2 regions of the Bradyrhizobium sp. 23AC genome follow, and region 2 is predicted to be linked to the other one. Evidence: predicted binding sites of a transcription regulator. Region 2 holds the regulator's gene; the other holds the start of a gene.

Region 1 (7,193 bases), on a different contig from region 2:
CACGCCGGCGCAGCGGACGCGGCGGCGCTCGTTCTCGTGGCTGACCTCCTTGCAGGCGACTACCCGCTCGCGCGAAAACATCTCGCGCAAGAATTCCATCGGGTGCCCCTTCAGCGATAGCCGGATGGTCTGATAGTCCGCGACGACCTGCTCGGAACGCGGCATCACCGGCAGCGGTTGTGCGTGCTCGTCGGGCTGCTCGCGCGCGGTCGCCGCCTCGAACAGCGGCAGCGGCACGTCGTCGGGCAGCCGCCGCACCTGCCACAGCGCCTCGCGGCGGTCGAGCCCGAGCGAGCGAAACGCGTCGGCATCGGCCAGCAGGATCAGCGCGCGCTTGGGCAGGCCGGTGTCGCGGGCAAAATCTTCGAGCGAGGTGAAAGGACGTCGGTTGCGGGCGGCGATGATGCGGTCGGCCCAGTCTTCCTGAGTGACATAGACCTTGCCTTGCCGCTTCGCCTGCTCCTTCTTGAGGGCCTCCTCATCAGGATCGAGCCAATGGAAGCCGTCGATCTGGCGAAAGCCAAGGCGGACGGCACAATATTTTTTGTCGGTGTTCTCCAGCGTATTCTGCGCAAAGCTGTAGGACACATCGATGTCGCGCACCTCGACGTCGTTCTTGCGGGCGTCGCTGACGATCTGTGCGGGCGCATAAAAGCCCATCGGCTGCGAGTTCAGGAGTCCACAGCAGAAGGCGTCGGGGTGATGATATTTCAGCCATGACGAGATGTAGACGAGCTGGGCGAAGCTCGCGGCGTGGCTCTCCGGGAAGCCGTAGGAGCCAAAGCCCTTGATCTGGTCAAAGCAGCTTCTGGCAAAATTTGCATCGTAACCGCGCGCGACCATATTGCCGATCAGCTTCTCCTCGTATTGGCCGATGGTGCCGACATTGCGGAAGGTCGCCATCGAGCGGCGCAGGCCGTTGGCTTCCTCGGACGTGAACTTTGCCGCCTCGATCGCGATACGCATGGCCTGCTCCTGGAACAGAGGCACGCCCTTCGTCTTGTGCAGCACCTTGTAGAGCTCGTCCGCGGGGCCATGCTCGGGCGATGGCGAGGGATAGGTCACTTTCTCAAGTCCGTTCCGTCGGCGCAAATACGGATGCACCATGTCGCCCTGGATCGGTCCCGGTCGCACGATCGCGACTTCGATGACGAGATCGTAGAAGGTCCGCGGCTTCAGGCGCGGCAGCATGTTCATCTGGGCGCGGCTCTCGACCTGGAACACGCCGAGCGACTCCCCTCGCTGCAGCATTTGATAGACTTCGTCGTCATCCTCTCCCTTGATATCCGCAAGCTCGTAACGCTTCCCCTTGTGACCGGCGATCAGATCAAAACATTTCCGGATGCAGGTCAGCATGCCCAGCGCGAGCACGTCAACCTTCATCATGTTGAGCGCGTCGACGTCGTCCTTGTCCCATTCGATGAAGGTGCGGTCGTCCATCGCCGCGTTGCCGATCGGGACATAGGTGTCGAGCCGGTCCTGCGTCAGCACATAACCGCCGACATGCTGGGACAGGTGCCGCGGGAATTCGATCAGCTCGGTCGCAAGCTCGACCGCAAGGTTGATCATGGGATTATTGGGATCGAGCCCGGCCTGCCTGACCTGCATGTCGTTGAGACCCTTGCCCCAGCTTCCCCAGACGGTGTCGGCGAGCGCGGCGGTGACGTCCTCGGTCAGGCCCAGCGCCTTGCCGACGTCGCGGATGGCGCTGCGCGGGCGATAGTGGATGACCGTTGCGATGATCGCGGCACGATGGCGGCCGTAGCGGCGATAGACATATTGCATCACCTCCTCGCGCCGGGAATGCTCGAAATCGACGTCGATGTCGGGCGGCTCCAGCCGCTCCTTGGAGATGAAGCGCTCGAACAGCAGATCGACCTTGGTCGGATCGACCGAGGTGATGCCGAGCACGTAGCACACGGCCGAATTCGCCGCCGAGCCGCGGCCCTGGCACAAAATGTTCTGGCTGCGCGCGTAGTGCACGATGTCGTGCACGGTGAGGAAATAGTGTGCGTATTTCAGCTCGGCGATCAGCGCGAGTTCTTTCTTGAGCGTGGCGCGCAGCTTGTCGTCAATGTTCTCGATGCCGCCAAAGTATTTATCGACGCCCGCCCAGGTCAAATCCTCCAGATGCCCTTGCGCGGACTTGCCCGGCGGCACCGGCTCATCCGGATACTGGTATTTGAGCTGGTCGAGCGAGAAGTCGATCTTCCCCGCAAAACGCATGGTCTCCGCGATCGCCTCGGGGACATCGCGGAACAACCGCGCCATCTCCCTGGGTGTTTTCAGAAAGCGCTCGGCATTGGCTTCCAGCTTCCGTCCGACCGCCTCGATCGTGGTCTTTTCCCGAATGCAAGTCAGCACATCCTGAAGCGGACGGCGGCCGGGATCGTGATAGAGCACCTCGTTGGTCGCGAGCAGCGGCACTTTTGCTTTGCCCGCGAGGTCATCGAGCCGTGCCAGGCGGCGCCGGTCGTCGCCGCGATAGATCAGGCTCGCCGCGAGCCACGCGCCTTCGGCGCGGCTCGCCTTCAGCTTTGCAAGCACATCCAGCGCCTGCGCCGGCTCGAAACGATGCGGCAACGTCAGGGCCAGGAGCTGGCCTTCCGAAAACTCCAGGAGATCGGCAAAGGTGAGACGGCACTCGCCCTTCTCGATCCGCGTGATGTCGTCGCCGCGCTTGCCTTTGGTCAGGAGCTGGCAGAGCCGGCCATAGGCGGCGCGGTCGCGCGGGTAGACAAAAATGTCGGGCGTGCCGTCGATGAAAACGATGCGCGCACCGATCAGCAGTTTCGGCTTATGCAGCACCTTGTCATTGTCGAGCTCATTCCAGGCCCGCACCACGCCGGCGAGCGTGTTGTGATCGGCGATGCCGATCGCGGGAATGCCGAGCTTGCTCGCCTGATGCACATAGGCGCGCGGATCCGAACCGCCGCGCAGGAAGGAGAAATTGGTGGTGATGCCGATTTCGGCATAAGCGGGGCTATTCATGCGAAGAGACCGTGCACATACCAGCCGGGAGAAGCAGGCTCGCCGTCGCCGTCGAACACCTCCCCCTCGTAAAGTCCGTCGCGAAAAATCCAGAAGCGCAGGCCCTCGGCGTCCTCGATGCGAAAGTAATCCCGGGTCAGCTGCTTGCCGTCCTGCCGCCACCATTCCATCGCGATACGCTCGGGTCCTTCCACCCGCACCACGGCATGCAGCGCGCGGCGCCAGGTGAACTGATGCGGCGGACCATCCGGCACGGCCGCGAACGGCACCTTGATCGGCTCCGGCTTGTCGAACAGCCTCAAGGGGCGCAGCGGCGGCTCGCTCTCGGTCCGTGCCGGCCACTCAGCCTGCATGGCGGCGGCGAGATGATGCTGCGCCGGCGCGGCCAGCACGGCACATTCGGGGATATGGGTATCCTCAGGCAGGTGCACGACGACGCGTTTGCCGCCGATGCGCGCGGCGATGCGGTCGATCAGGGCGGCAAGCTCGTCATTGTCGTGGACATGGGCGTCGAGATCGCGCTGCTCCTGCACCACGATTTCGGTGCGGCTCGCCGACAGGCGAACCATGTCGAAGCCGAAACCGGGATCGAGGGGATCGGCGAGTGCGTCGAGGCGCTCGCGGAACAGACGGTCGATCACCGCGCTTCGCGTCACCGGCCGCCCGGTCTCGACCATGATCGCGCGCACCACGCCATCGGTACGGAAGAAGGCAGCTTCCAGTCGGCGCGCGCCCTTGCCCTGCTTCTCCATCGACGCGATCAGCGTATCGGCGAGCCGCGACAGCGTCATTGCGATCATCGTGTCGGTCGCGATCGGCTCGGCGAAACGCTTCTCCACGATGTAATCGGGCAGCGGTTTTCGCGGGTTGATCGGCGCATCGCCCTGCCCCAGCGCATGGGCGAGCAAGGTTGAGAACCGCGCACCGAACCGCGCCGTGAGCTCGCTCGGCGAGCGCGCGGCGACATCACCGATGGTCTTGAGGCCGGCGCGGCGCAGGCCGGTGGTGATGCCCTCGCCCGCACCGAGCGCGGACACCGGAAACCGGCTGATCGCCCTCGCCTCTTCGCCATCGGCAACGATGGTGCCCGTGGCCTGCCGCGTCAGCGTTCGTGCGCAGACCGAGGTGCCGGCGATGGCCGCGCTGACGGCAAAGCCTTGTCGGCCGAGCGCACGAACCAGCGCTTGCAACAGCGCAGCCTCGCCGCCGAACAGATGCGCACAGCCGGTGATGTCGAGGAACAGTCCGTGCGGCGGATCGAGCGCCACCAGCGGCGTGAAGCGGTCGCACCAGTCGGCGATGTCGCTAAGCGTCTTCGCATCGGCCGCGACATCGGCATCGAACACTTTCAGGTCCGGGCACATCGCCCGCGCATTGGCGAGCGGCTGACCTATGTACAGGCCGAGACGCTCGGCAGCCTCGTCCAGCGCATGGATCACCAGCGCATTGTTGTCCTTGATGACGACGATGCTCGGCTCATTATTGGTTTTACCCAGCCCGGCGCTGTTGAAGAACCGCTGGATCCGGTCGATGGGCAGGCGCGGCAGCCACAGGCTGAGAATACGTCGACGGTTCACTGAACTGGCACTCATCACAATTCCATTCCATGATCCACCGGCCGCAGGGGCCATGACGATTACGCAAGAGTTCGGCATCGAAGCGCGGCGCGCCCCATGCGTCCCACACCGACCCCGGCGGCGAATGCGCCGCGCGCAGCATCCACCGTGTCTCCGCCGTCGAAGGCAGCGGCTGCGCCGCCATCCGCAGCATCAGGCCGGTGACGCCGGAGCCTTGCGCGGCCAGCGTCAGCTTGCGGCTCGCCACGAGATCGAACTGCCTGGTCTCGCCCCAGAGCTCGAGCACGACGGCGCCCAGCGCATCGCAGGCGAGCGCATCGGCCGAGGTGCGTAGCGCGCTCTCGACATCGGCGGCGCGCACCATCACCACGCGGCGCGGATCGAGGCCGAGCTCGGCGAGCCCGCTCATCGACAGTGCGCCTGCCTCTATCTCCAAGAAATCCTGCCGTACCCACAGCAGCGGCCGCTGCGCCGAGACACGCCCGGCAAGCCCCATGACGAAGCCGGTTGCGGCCGTCCCCTGAGACCCAGTGCAAAACACCTCGTGGATCGCCGCACGCGCGAGCCCGCCCTTCAGCGCGTTGTCGGCTTCGCTGTGACCGAGTGCGACGCGATCGTGCGGATGCACGACCGTCGCCGTCTCGATGCGCTCGATCTGGCCGCGCAAGGTCGCAAGCGCGCTTTGACGTGCGCCGCTCATGCTCGCCGCTCCTTCAGAGGTGATTGCCGATGGCTCTCAAAAAGAGAACCAGCGGCTGGCTCATTTGTTCATGATATGTTCTAATATAAAGCTAACGGCGCGCGAAGAGTCAATCGAATTGGCGCGCAAATGGATTCATGAGTTGAATCAAAGGGATTCCAAGATGGACGTACAACGCAAGCTGGAAATCCTGGCGGACGCAGCCAAATACGACGCGTCCTGCGCTTCCAGCGGCACCGAGAAGCGGGATTCCAGCGACGGCAAGGGCATGGGCTCGACCGCGCCCGGCATGGGCATCTGCCATTCCTACGCGCCTGATGGACGCTGCATCTCGCTGCTCAAGGTGCTGCTGACCAACGCCTGCAATTACGATTGCCTCTATTGCGTCAACCGCGCCTCCTCGAACGTGCCCCGCGCCCGCTTTACCGTCGACGAATTGGTCAAGCTCACGCTCGACTTCTACCGGCGCAATTACATCGAGGGCCTGTTTCTCTCCTCCGGCATCATCCGCAGCCCCGACTACACCATGGAGCAGGTGGTCAGCGTCGCGCGAAAGCTACGCGAAGAGCATCACTTCCGCGGCTATATCCATCTCAAGACCATTCCCGAAGCCGACGATGCGCTGATCGCGGAAGCCGGCAAATATGCCGATCGTCTCTCCATCAACATCGAGATGCCCGAGGAGACGAGCCTGCAGCAATTCGCGCCGGAGAAGGACGTGCGCGCGATCCGCCGCACCATGGGCCGGCTGCGGCTGAAGCTGGACGAGGCCGAGGAAGGCCGCAGCGCGAAGACCAAGGCGAGGCCACAGCGTTTCGCGCCGGCCGGTCAGAGCACGCAGATGATCGTCGGTGCCGATGCTGCCTCCGACCACACCATTCTCCACACCAGCGCCAATCTCTACGGCGCCTACCGCCTGCGGCGCGTCTACTACTCCGCCTTCAGCCCGATCCCCGACGCCAGCCGCGCCTTGCCTCTGGTGCAGCCGCCGCTGCTGCGCGAGCACCGGCTCTACCAGGCCGACTGGCTAATGCGGTTCTACGGTTTCGATGTCGGCGAGATCGTCGACGACAGCGCGATGCTGCCGCTCGACATCGATCCCAAGCTGGCCTGGGCGCTGCGCCATCGCGACCGCTTCCCGCTCGACGTCAACCGCGCCAGCCGCGAGGAGCTGCTGCGCGTGCCGGGCTTCGGCACCAAGGCGGTCGAGCGCATCATTGCAACACGGCGCACCACCACGATCCGCATCGCCGATCTCGCCCGGCTGCACGTGCCCAAGCACAAGGCATTGCCGTTCATCGTCCTCAGCGATCACCGGCCCTCGCCGCATCGTCTCGATGCCGCCGGGCTGATCGAGCGCTTCAAGCCGAAAGCAACTCAACTGGGATTTGGCTTCTGATGCAGTACATCACCCTCGACACCGAAACCGATTTCGACGGCTGGCGCAAAGCCGCGCGCAGCCTCGTGCTTCATCACGTGAAGCCCACCGATGTCACCTGGACCGTGCAGGGCGGCGAAGCCGAGCTGTTCGCGCCGCAAGCGCCGTCTCCGATCCTCGAGGTGAACGACGGCACCTTCAACGTGTCAGGCAAATTCGTCGAACTCGCCCAGGCCGCAATCCTGCACCGCGATATCAAGCGCTTTGCGATCCTCTATCGGCTGCTGTTTCGGCTGAAGGACAACCACGATCTCATCGAGGTCGCGACCGACCCTGACGTCGCGCAAGTTACGGCGATGGCCCGCGCGGTCCATCGCGACGAGCACAAGATGCACGCCTTCGTCCGCTTCCGCGAGATCGGACGCGAGCGCGCAGCGCATTACGTCGCCTGGTTCGAGCCGGAGCATCACATCGTCGAGCTCGCAGCCCCGTTCTTCGCAAAACGCTTTGCCGACATGCCCTGGTCGATCCTGACGCCGGACCTCTG
Region 2 (7,193 bases):
CTGTTCCGAGATGCAGGGCTATCTGTTCAGCGCCGCGAAGCCCGCCGACAAGGTGCTGGAGCTGTTCGCGCTGCATCGCAGCCGCCTCGCCCAGCGCGGCGGCGCGAAAGCCCGCCGCCGCGAGGCGAGTTAGGCCACGAGCGCAGCCCGGATCATTGAGACGGCGTCCTAAACAAATTCGCCCGGGAGTGGACATCCACTCCCGGGCGATCGATGTCTGGAGGTCGTCAGACCTAGTTCGGCACTGCGGCCTTCGACGCGGGCTTTGCGGCCACCGCATTGGCGGTGACGCCGTGCAGGAAGTCGTACGCGGCATGCAGGGCCTTGTCGTCCTCCTCCTTCGGCGGAACGTAGGACTGCGATCCGGTCTGCTCGCCGCCCTCGCCGGCTGAGAGATGCCCGCGCATCTGGGACTCCGCCATGGTATCCATGCGGCCCTTCAGCTCCGGCGGCACGTCCTGCAGGATCTCGATGTCGGGGGCGATGCCCTGGGCCTGGATCGAGCGGCCGGACGGCGTGTAGTAGCGCGCGGTGGTCAGCGCCAGCGCGCCATTGCCGGCACCGAGCGGAATGACCGTCTGCACCGAACCCTTGCCGAACGAGCGCGTGCCGATGATGGTCGCACGCTTGTGATCGTGCAGCGCGCCGGCCACGATCTCGGAAGCCGAGGCCGAGCCGCCATTGACCAGGACCACCAGCGGCTTGCCCCTGGTGAGGTCGCCGCCATGCGCGGTGAAGCGCTGGGTCTCTTCCGGGCTGCGGCCGCGGGTCGAGACGACCTCGCCGCGCTGGAGGAAGGCGCTCGACACCGAGACGGCCTGGTCGAGCAGGCCGCCCGGATTGTTGCGCAGGTCCATCACGTAGCCGGTGAGCTTCTCCTGCGGCACTTGCTTGGAGATCGCGGCGATCGCCTTCTTCAGGCCGTCGGTGGTCTGCTCGTTGAACGAGGTGACGCGGATATAACCGATGTCGCCGTTCTCGACGTGGAAGCGCACCGGGCGCACATGGATGATCTCGCGCGTGATCGCGACGTCGAGCGGCGCTTCCGCGCCCTTGCGCACGATGGTGAGCTTGGTCTTGGTATCGACCGGGCCCTTCATCTTGTTGACGGCCTGCTCGAGCGTCATGCCCTGCACGGCCTCGCCGTCGATCTTGCTGATGAGGTCGCCGGACATCAGGCCGGCCTTCGAGGCGGGCGTATCGTCGATCGGGGAAACGACCTTCACGAGACCGTCTTCCATCGTGACCTCGATGCCGAGGCCGCCGAACTCGCCCGAGGTGGTCTCCTGCATCTCGGTCCAGGCCTTCGCGTTCATGTAGCGCGAATGCGGATCGAGCGAGGTCACCATGCCCGTGATCGCGCCTTCGATCATCTTGGCGTTGTCGGGCTTCTCGACATAGCTTGCCTTGACGCGCTCGAACACCGTGCCGAACAGGTTGAGCTGGGAATAGGCATCGTCCGCGCTCGCTGCCGCCCGTGCCGCCCATACACCACCGTGCGGGCTGGCGACCAGAAGGGTGAGACACGCTCCGGTGAGCGCGCCCAGAGGGAACAGCAGGGTTTTCCGCATGGATGGGCTTGCCTTTTTGCTTGGCGGTTCGCTTGAGCTTGCTTGGGCTCGTCTCTCGAGACTTGGGAAGCAGACTTGGGAGGCGCCATGCAATTGGCGATCCAATCCACTTCTCACAATACCATTCTGGTTTCTTCAAGGCCGGGATGCACCGCCGACCGGTACACCGCAAAAAACGCTTCGTTCGGGCCTAAACTTTTGGCAACGTTGCCGGACTGGCCCGCCCCAAGGGGGAATCGGTGCGCCCGTCCACGCCGCGCAGCCATGCCATTTTAGGATGGTTTTGGAGCGCTGGACGGGTTAGGCGATGACACAAGGCTTCAAATTCTCGGGAGGATAACAATGAACGAAGCACCCCGGATCCGGCCGGAACGGAACGTCGAACTCGGTGCCAGCAACGAGCCGTTCCAGAACCTGCACGAATTCATTCGGAAAGCGCGGGCCAACCTCAACCAGAACGCCTGGGACTACATCGTGGGCGCCGCCGAGACCGAAACCACGATGCGCCGCAACCGCATGGCGCTGGACGAAATCGCCTTCCGCCCGCGGGTGCTGCGCGACGTCCGAAAGGTTGACGGCTCGGTTCAGCAGTTCGGCCGCAAGATGCGCCTGCCGGTGGTGCTCGCCCCCGTCGGTGCGCTCGAGATCTTCGACCCGGATGGCGCGGCGAGCGTCGCGCGTGCTGCCGGCACCTTCGGTGCGGCGCACATGCTGAGCTCGGTGTCCGAGCCCGGCCTGGAGCAGACCGCCGAAGCCGCGCCGGATGCGCTGCGGCTCTATCAGCTCTATGTCCGCGGCGATGACGCCTTTGTCGCCGATGTCGTCAGCCGGGCCGAGAAGAGCGCCTATGCCGCCTTCTGCCTGACCGTCGACACCGCCCATTACAGCCGTCGTGAACGCGACATCGCCAAGCGCTACGTTCGCGAGAGCCGCCTGCGTGCCACCGGCGGCGATTTCCAGAAGGGCCTTGAGTGGCGGACCGTGAAGATGATCAAGGACAAGTTCAGGATTCCGCTGATCCTCAAGGGCATCGCCACCGCCGAGGACGCCCTGATCGCGGTCGATCACGGTGTCGAATGGATCTACGTCTCCAACCATGGCGGCCGCCAGCTCGACCACGGCCGCGGCGCCATGCATGTGCTGCCCGAGATCGTCGAGGCCGTGAAGGGCCGCGCCAAGATCATGGTCGACGGCGGCATCTGTCGCGGCACCGACATCGTCAAGGCGATCGCGGCGGGCGCGGACATGGTCGGGATCGGCCGGCTGCAATGCTGGGCGCTGGCGGCGGCTGGCGAGGCCGGTGTCGCGCGAATGCTGGAGCTGCTGGAGGACGAGGTGCTGCGCTGCCTCGGCCTTTTGGGCGCCACGTCATTTGCCGAGGTGGACAAATCCTGCCTGCATCCGGCGACCGCCACCAACGCGCCGAGCGTGTTCAGCGCATTCCCGCTGTTCGACCACGATCCGTATCGATACTGAGTGAAAGGACGCAATGACTTCGCTCTCTCCCGGCAGCGCGGATGCGCTGCTGTTCGATCTCGGGCGCGTGGTGCTCGACATCGACTTCTCCAAGGCGATCGCCTGCTGGGCGGGACATGCCGGCTGCCAGCCCGAATCCATCGTCGCGCGCTATGTGCGCGACGAGGCCTACCGGCTGCATGAGGTCGGCAAGATCAGCGACGAGGACTATTTCGCTTCGCTGCGTGCTTCGCTCGGCATCGGCATTTCGGACGCGCAGTTCCTGGAAGGCTGGAACGCGATCTTCGCCGGCGAGATGCCTGATATCGCCGAGTTGCTGCCGCGCGCGGCGAAACAGATTCCGCTCTACGCCTTCTCCAACACCAACCGGCCGCATGTCGACTATTTCTCGAAGGAATATGGCGAGCTGCTCGGCCATTTCCGCGCGCTGTATCTGTCGTCCAGCATCGGCCTGCGAAAACCGGACGCGGAGGCTTTCGACCATGTCGTCGCCGCGATCGGCGTGCCCGCAGGACGCATCGTGTTCTTTGACGATCTCGCCGAGAACATCGAAGGCGCGCGGTCGCGCGGGCTGACGGCGGTGCATGTGACGTCGCCGCGCGACGTCGGGAACGCCTTGAAGGCATTGGGCATCTGACGATCTCCGCTCAGCGGGCGGCGCAACGTCGGGCAGCCTTCCCGGAACCAATTTTGCCCAAAATGAGGAACCAGAGCGCTTTGTGCATTTTTGTACGGAGTTCCGGGAACGGAATGGCCCCTTCCGGACTCTTGAGTCCGTTGGGACTTCTACACCGGACTTATGGACGTGCTGGGCAAAACCTATCTCACCAAGCAAGCCTCTCTCCTGCTTGAATTCGCAAGAACCACCTCGGATTCGGACCTTTCCGCCAAGCTGATCAGCAAGGCCGCCGACCTGAAATCCCAGGCCGATCCGCTGCCCGACAAGGATCAAGGCCCGAAGGCTCCCGACGTCGCGCTGGACGACGGGCCGGACCGGCCGAGCGGGAGTTGAGCGGTGCTGGCCGTGGCGCTCGTCATTCTCGTCCTCGCCATGGCCACCCTCCTGCCGATCGGTCTCGCTCTCTGGATCATGCCACGCCAGGCCTGAGCCCGCTTTTCGTACCGGGCCGGAAGCGGCAGGATAAATCGTGCCGGCTCCGCAATTTTGCCTCTGCTCCCGCGCTCGGTTAGAAGACTGTCGGAACATTTCGTCCGAACGTGCCGAGCAGGAGTTTCGCCGTGGCCTTGATGCCGGTTTCCGACGCCCTTGCTGCGGTGCTGGCGGGTGCAGCGCCGCTGCCTGCAGAGACGGTTTCGCTCGACGAAGCCTACCATCGCGTGCTCGCCCATGACGTCGCTGCGCGGCGCACCCAACCGCCCCAGGCGATGTCGGCGATGGACGGCTATGCCGTGCGCGCGGCCGACGCGGCGACAATCGATTCAGGGCTGACGATGATCGGTGAGGTCGCAGCGGGCCGTCCGTTCACGGGAAAGGTCGGCGCCGGCGAAGCGGTGCGGATCTTCACCGGCGGCGTCGTTCCCGACGGCGCCGACGCGGTCGTGATCCAGGAGGACACGATCGCCGAAGGCAAGCAAATAACGATCAAGGAAGCCGCGATCGTGGGTCGGCACATCCGCCCCGCCGGGGTCGATTTCCGCGAGGGCGACGTCCTCCTGCGCAAGGGAACCCGTCTGACGGAGCGCGATCTCGCCCTCGCCGCCGGAATGAATCACCCGCAACTCGCCGTCTGCCGCCGTCCGAAGGTCGCGATTCTCGCCACCGGCGATGAACTGGTGATGCCGGGCTCAACGCCCGGGCACGGCCAGATCGTCTATTCCAACGGCTATGCCCTGCACGCGCTCGCCCGCAGCGAGGGCGCCGAGACCATCGACCTCGGCGTTGCCGCCGATACGCTGGAGGCCACCACCGCCGGCATCCGCCGCGCGCGCGAAAGCGGCGCCGACATCCTGGTCACGACCGGGGGCGCATCGGTCGGCGACCACGATCTGGTCCAGCAGGCGCTCAAGGACGAAGGCATCGCGATGGCGTTCTGGAAGATCGCGATGCGGCCCGGCAAGCCGATGATGCACGGACGCTTAGGGACGATGGGCGTCATCGGCCTGCCCGGCAATCCCGTGTCGTCCTATGTCTGCGCCTTCCTGTTCATGGTGCCGCTGATTCGCGCGCTGTCGGGCCGTTCGGTGATTCATCACCATCGCGAGCGCGCCGTGCTGGGCCGCGATCTCGGCGTCAACGACCAGCGCGAGGATTATCTGCGCGCGCGCCTGGAGCTGCGCGACGACGGCACGCTCGTCGCCCTTCCCGTCAGCCATCAAGACTCCTCTCTGCTTGCGAATCTTGCTGCAGCACAGGTACTTCTCGTGCGCCCACCGTTCGCGCCGAAGGCCGAGGCCGGCAGCCCTTGCGAGGTGCTGCGGCTCCCCGTCTGACCTGCGCGGCCACACGCATTCCGCGCGCTTCGTTCTGTTCACGCAAAATTAAGCAGTTGCGGAACATGTATCGAACATATAGTGTCCGTTCATGATTTGTTTCGAGGATGTAGCGGCTTATCGCTGAATTCATCGTCTCGGAATCGAACGACATCAACCGGGGGACTTTGGTCGAGATGTTAACGCGCAAACAATACGAGCTTCTGCGGTTCATCAGCGAACGCTTGAAGGAAAGCGGCGTGCCGCCGTCCTTCGACGAGATGAAGGATGCACTCGACCTGCGCTCGAAGTCAGGCATCCACCGCCTGATCACCGCGCTCGAAGAGCGCGGCTTCATCCGCCGCCTGCCCAACCGCGCCCGGGCCATCGAAGTGATCAAGCTGCCGGAGCTCCAGGCTGCGGCCGGCAACCGACGCGGCTTCACGCCAAGCGTCATCGAGGGCAATCTCGGCAAGGTGCGTGCGAGCTCCAGCCCGTCCGCGGACGAGGGCGAGCGGCCCGTTGCGGTGCCGGTGATGGGCCGCATCGCAGCCGGCACCCCGATCGAGGCATTGCAGACCCGCAGCCACACCATCAGCGTGCCGCCCGACATGCTCGGCTCCGGCGAGCATTACGCGCTCGAAGTGCGCGGCGATTCCATGGTCGAGGCCGGCATCCTCGACGGCGACATGGCGCTGATCCAGCGCAACGAGAGCGCCGATACCGGCGACATCGTTGTGGCGCTGATCGACGACGAGGAAGCCACGCTCAAGCGCTTCCGCCGCCGCGGCGCCTCGATCGCGCTGGAGCCCGCCAATGCCGCTTATGAGGTGCGCATCCTGCCGCCGAACCGCGTGAAGATTCAGGGCAAGCTGATCGGGCTTTACCGCAAGTACTGATACCGGAAGTACTCATACCGGAAGTACTCATACCGGAAGTACTCAGTGCCGCGCGCGCCTGCGATCGGCATCGCCGATCGGAGATTGGAGCGGATGATGGTCCGCTCCGGCTGGATGGTCTTTCTGGTACTGCACAGATTATCTGGCCCCTCCTCGTCCGCGACATCCCCGGCGGGCCGCGCGAAGCAACATCGCTTCGCGGCCTTTCGAGTTCGAGGGGGACAGCCCAAATGCGCCAGATCGTTTGAGCGCAGCCGCAGCAACGCTGATCGCATCATCATGTCGGCCAGGACACCGCCGTGATCTAGAAAATCCGCAACGACCGCAATGCAGCGCGTACGCAGCCGAGCTGACGATACTAGGACTGGCTGGTTTCGCTGGTCGTTGACGCGCGCCTGCCAAATGCACGGAAGCCGACTTTGTTCCTATCGAATTCGGAAAAGATGGAAAAGATAATGTGATCGGGGCTCGCGGATCCCAGCCGCAGATTTGCCTACAACCAAGCAGACCGTCACGTGCTTCCACTCTGGTAGGGGCCTGCGCCTCCGAAAGAGGTGCGGGTCGCTATCTCTGCATTGAGGAGCACCCGATGTGTGACTACAGCCTGCATGCCGTCGCGACGCGCCCCGCAGAAGTCGGCGAGACGATCGTCACGACAACATTCCGCGGCACCTCGACGCGCGGCTTCGCCTCCGAAGCCGATCTCTCCGTCGCGGTCTGCCTGCTGCCGGGAACGGAGCTCGCCTTCGCCGACAACGTCCGTTACGATAACCGCTGGATCTGGACGCGCACCGTCAACTCCCGCGTCGGCAAGTTC

What was found. The regulator LexA, encoded in region 2, represses DNA repair genes until DNA is damaged. The targets are predictions, from matches to a motif close to TGTTCNNNNTGTGTTCNG.
Region 1: the regulator LexA is predicted to act here: its motif matches at 5,334-5,351, upstream of RAD10_RS08860 (ImuA family protein).

The regions. Positions count from the first base shown of each region.
Region 1 covers NZ_JAVAYN010000003.1:86,173-93,365, forward strand. Annotated here, with positions in the region: gene RAD10_RS08850 (error-prone DNA polymerase) at 1-2,991, opposite strand, end outside; gene RAD10_RS08855 (Y-family DNA polymerase) at 2,988-4,583, opposite strand; gene RAD10_RS08860 (ImuA family protein) at 4,480-5,268, opposite strand; gene RAD10_RS08865 (putative DNA modification/repair radical SAM protein) at 5,432-6,667, shown strand; gene RAD10_RS08870 (UdgX family uracil-DNA binding protein) at 6,667-7,193, shown strand, end outside.
Region 2 covers NZ_JAVAYN010000016.1:145,303-152,495, reverse strand. Annotated here, with positions in the region: gene RAD10_RS29995 (bifunctional diguanylate cyclase/phosphodiesterase) at 1-133, shown strand, start outside; gene RAD10_RS29990 (S41 family peptidase) at 234-1,571, opposite strand; gene RAD10_RS29985 (alpha-hydroxy acid oxidase) at 1,914-3,047, shown strand; gene RAD10_RS29980 (HAD-IA family hydrolase) at 3,061-3,684, shown strand; gene RAD10_RS29975 (hypothetical protein) at 3,853-4,059, shown strand; gene RAD10_RS29970 (molybdopterin molybdotransferase MoeA) at 4,287-5,498, shown strand; gene lexA (transcriptional repressor LexA) at 5,675-6,376, shown strand; gene RAD10_RS29960 (hypothetical protein) at 6,966-7,193, shown strand, end outside.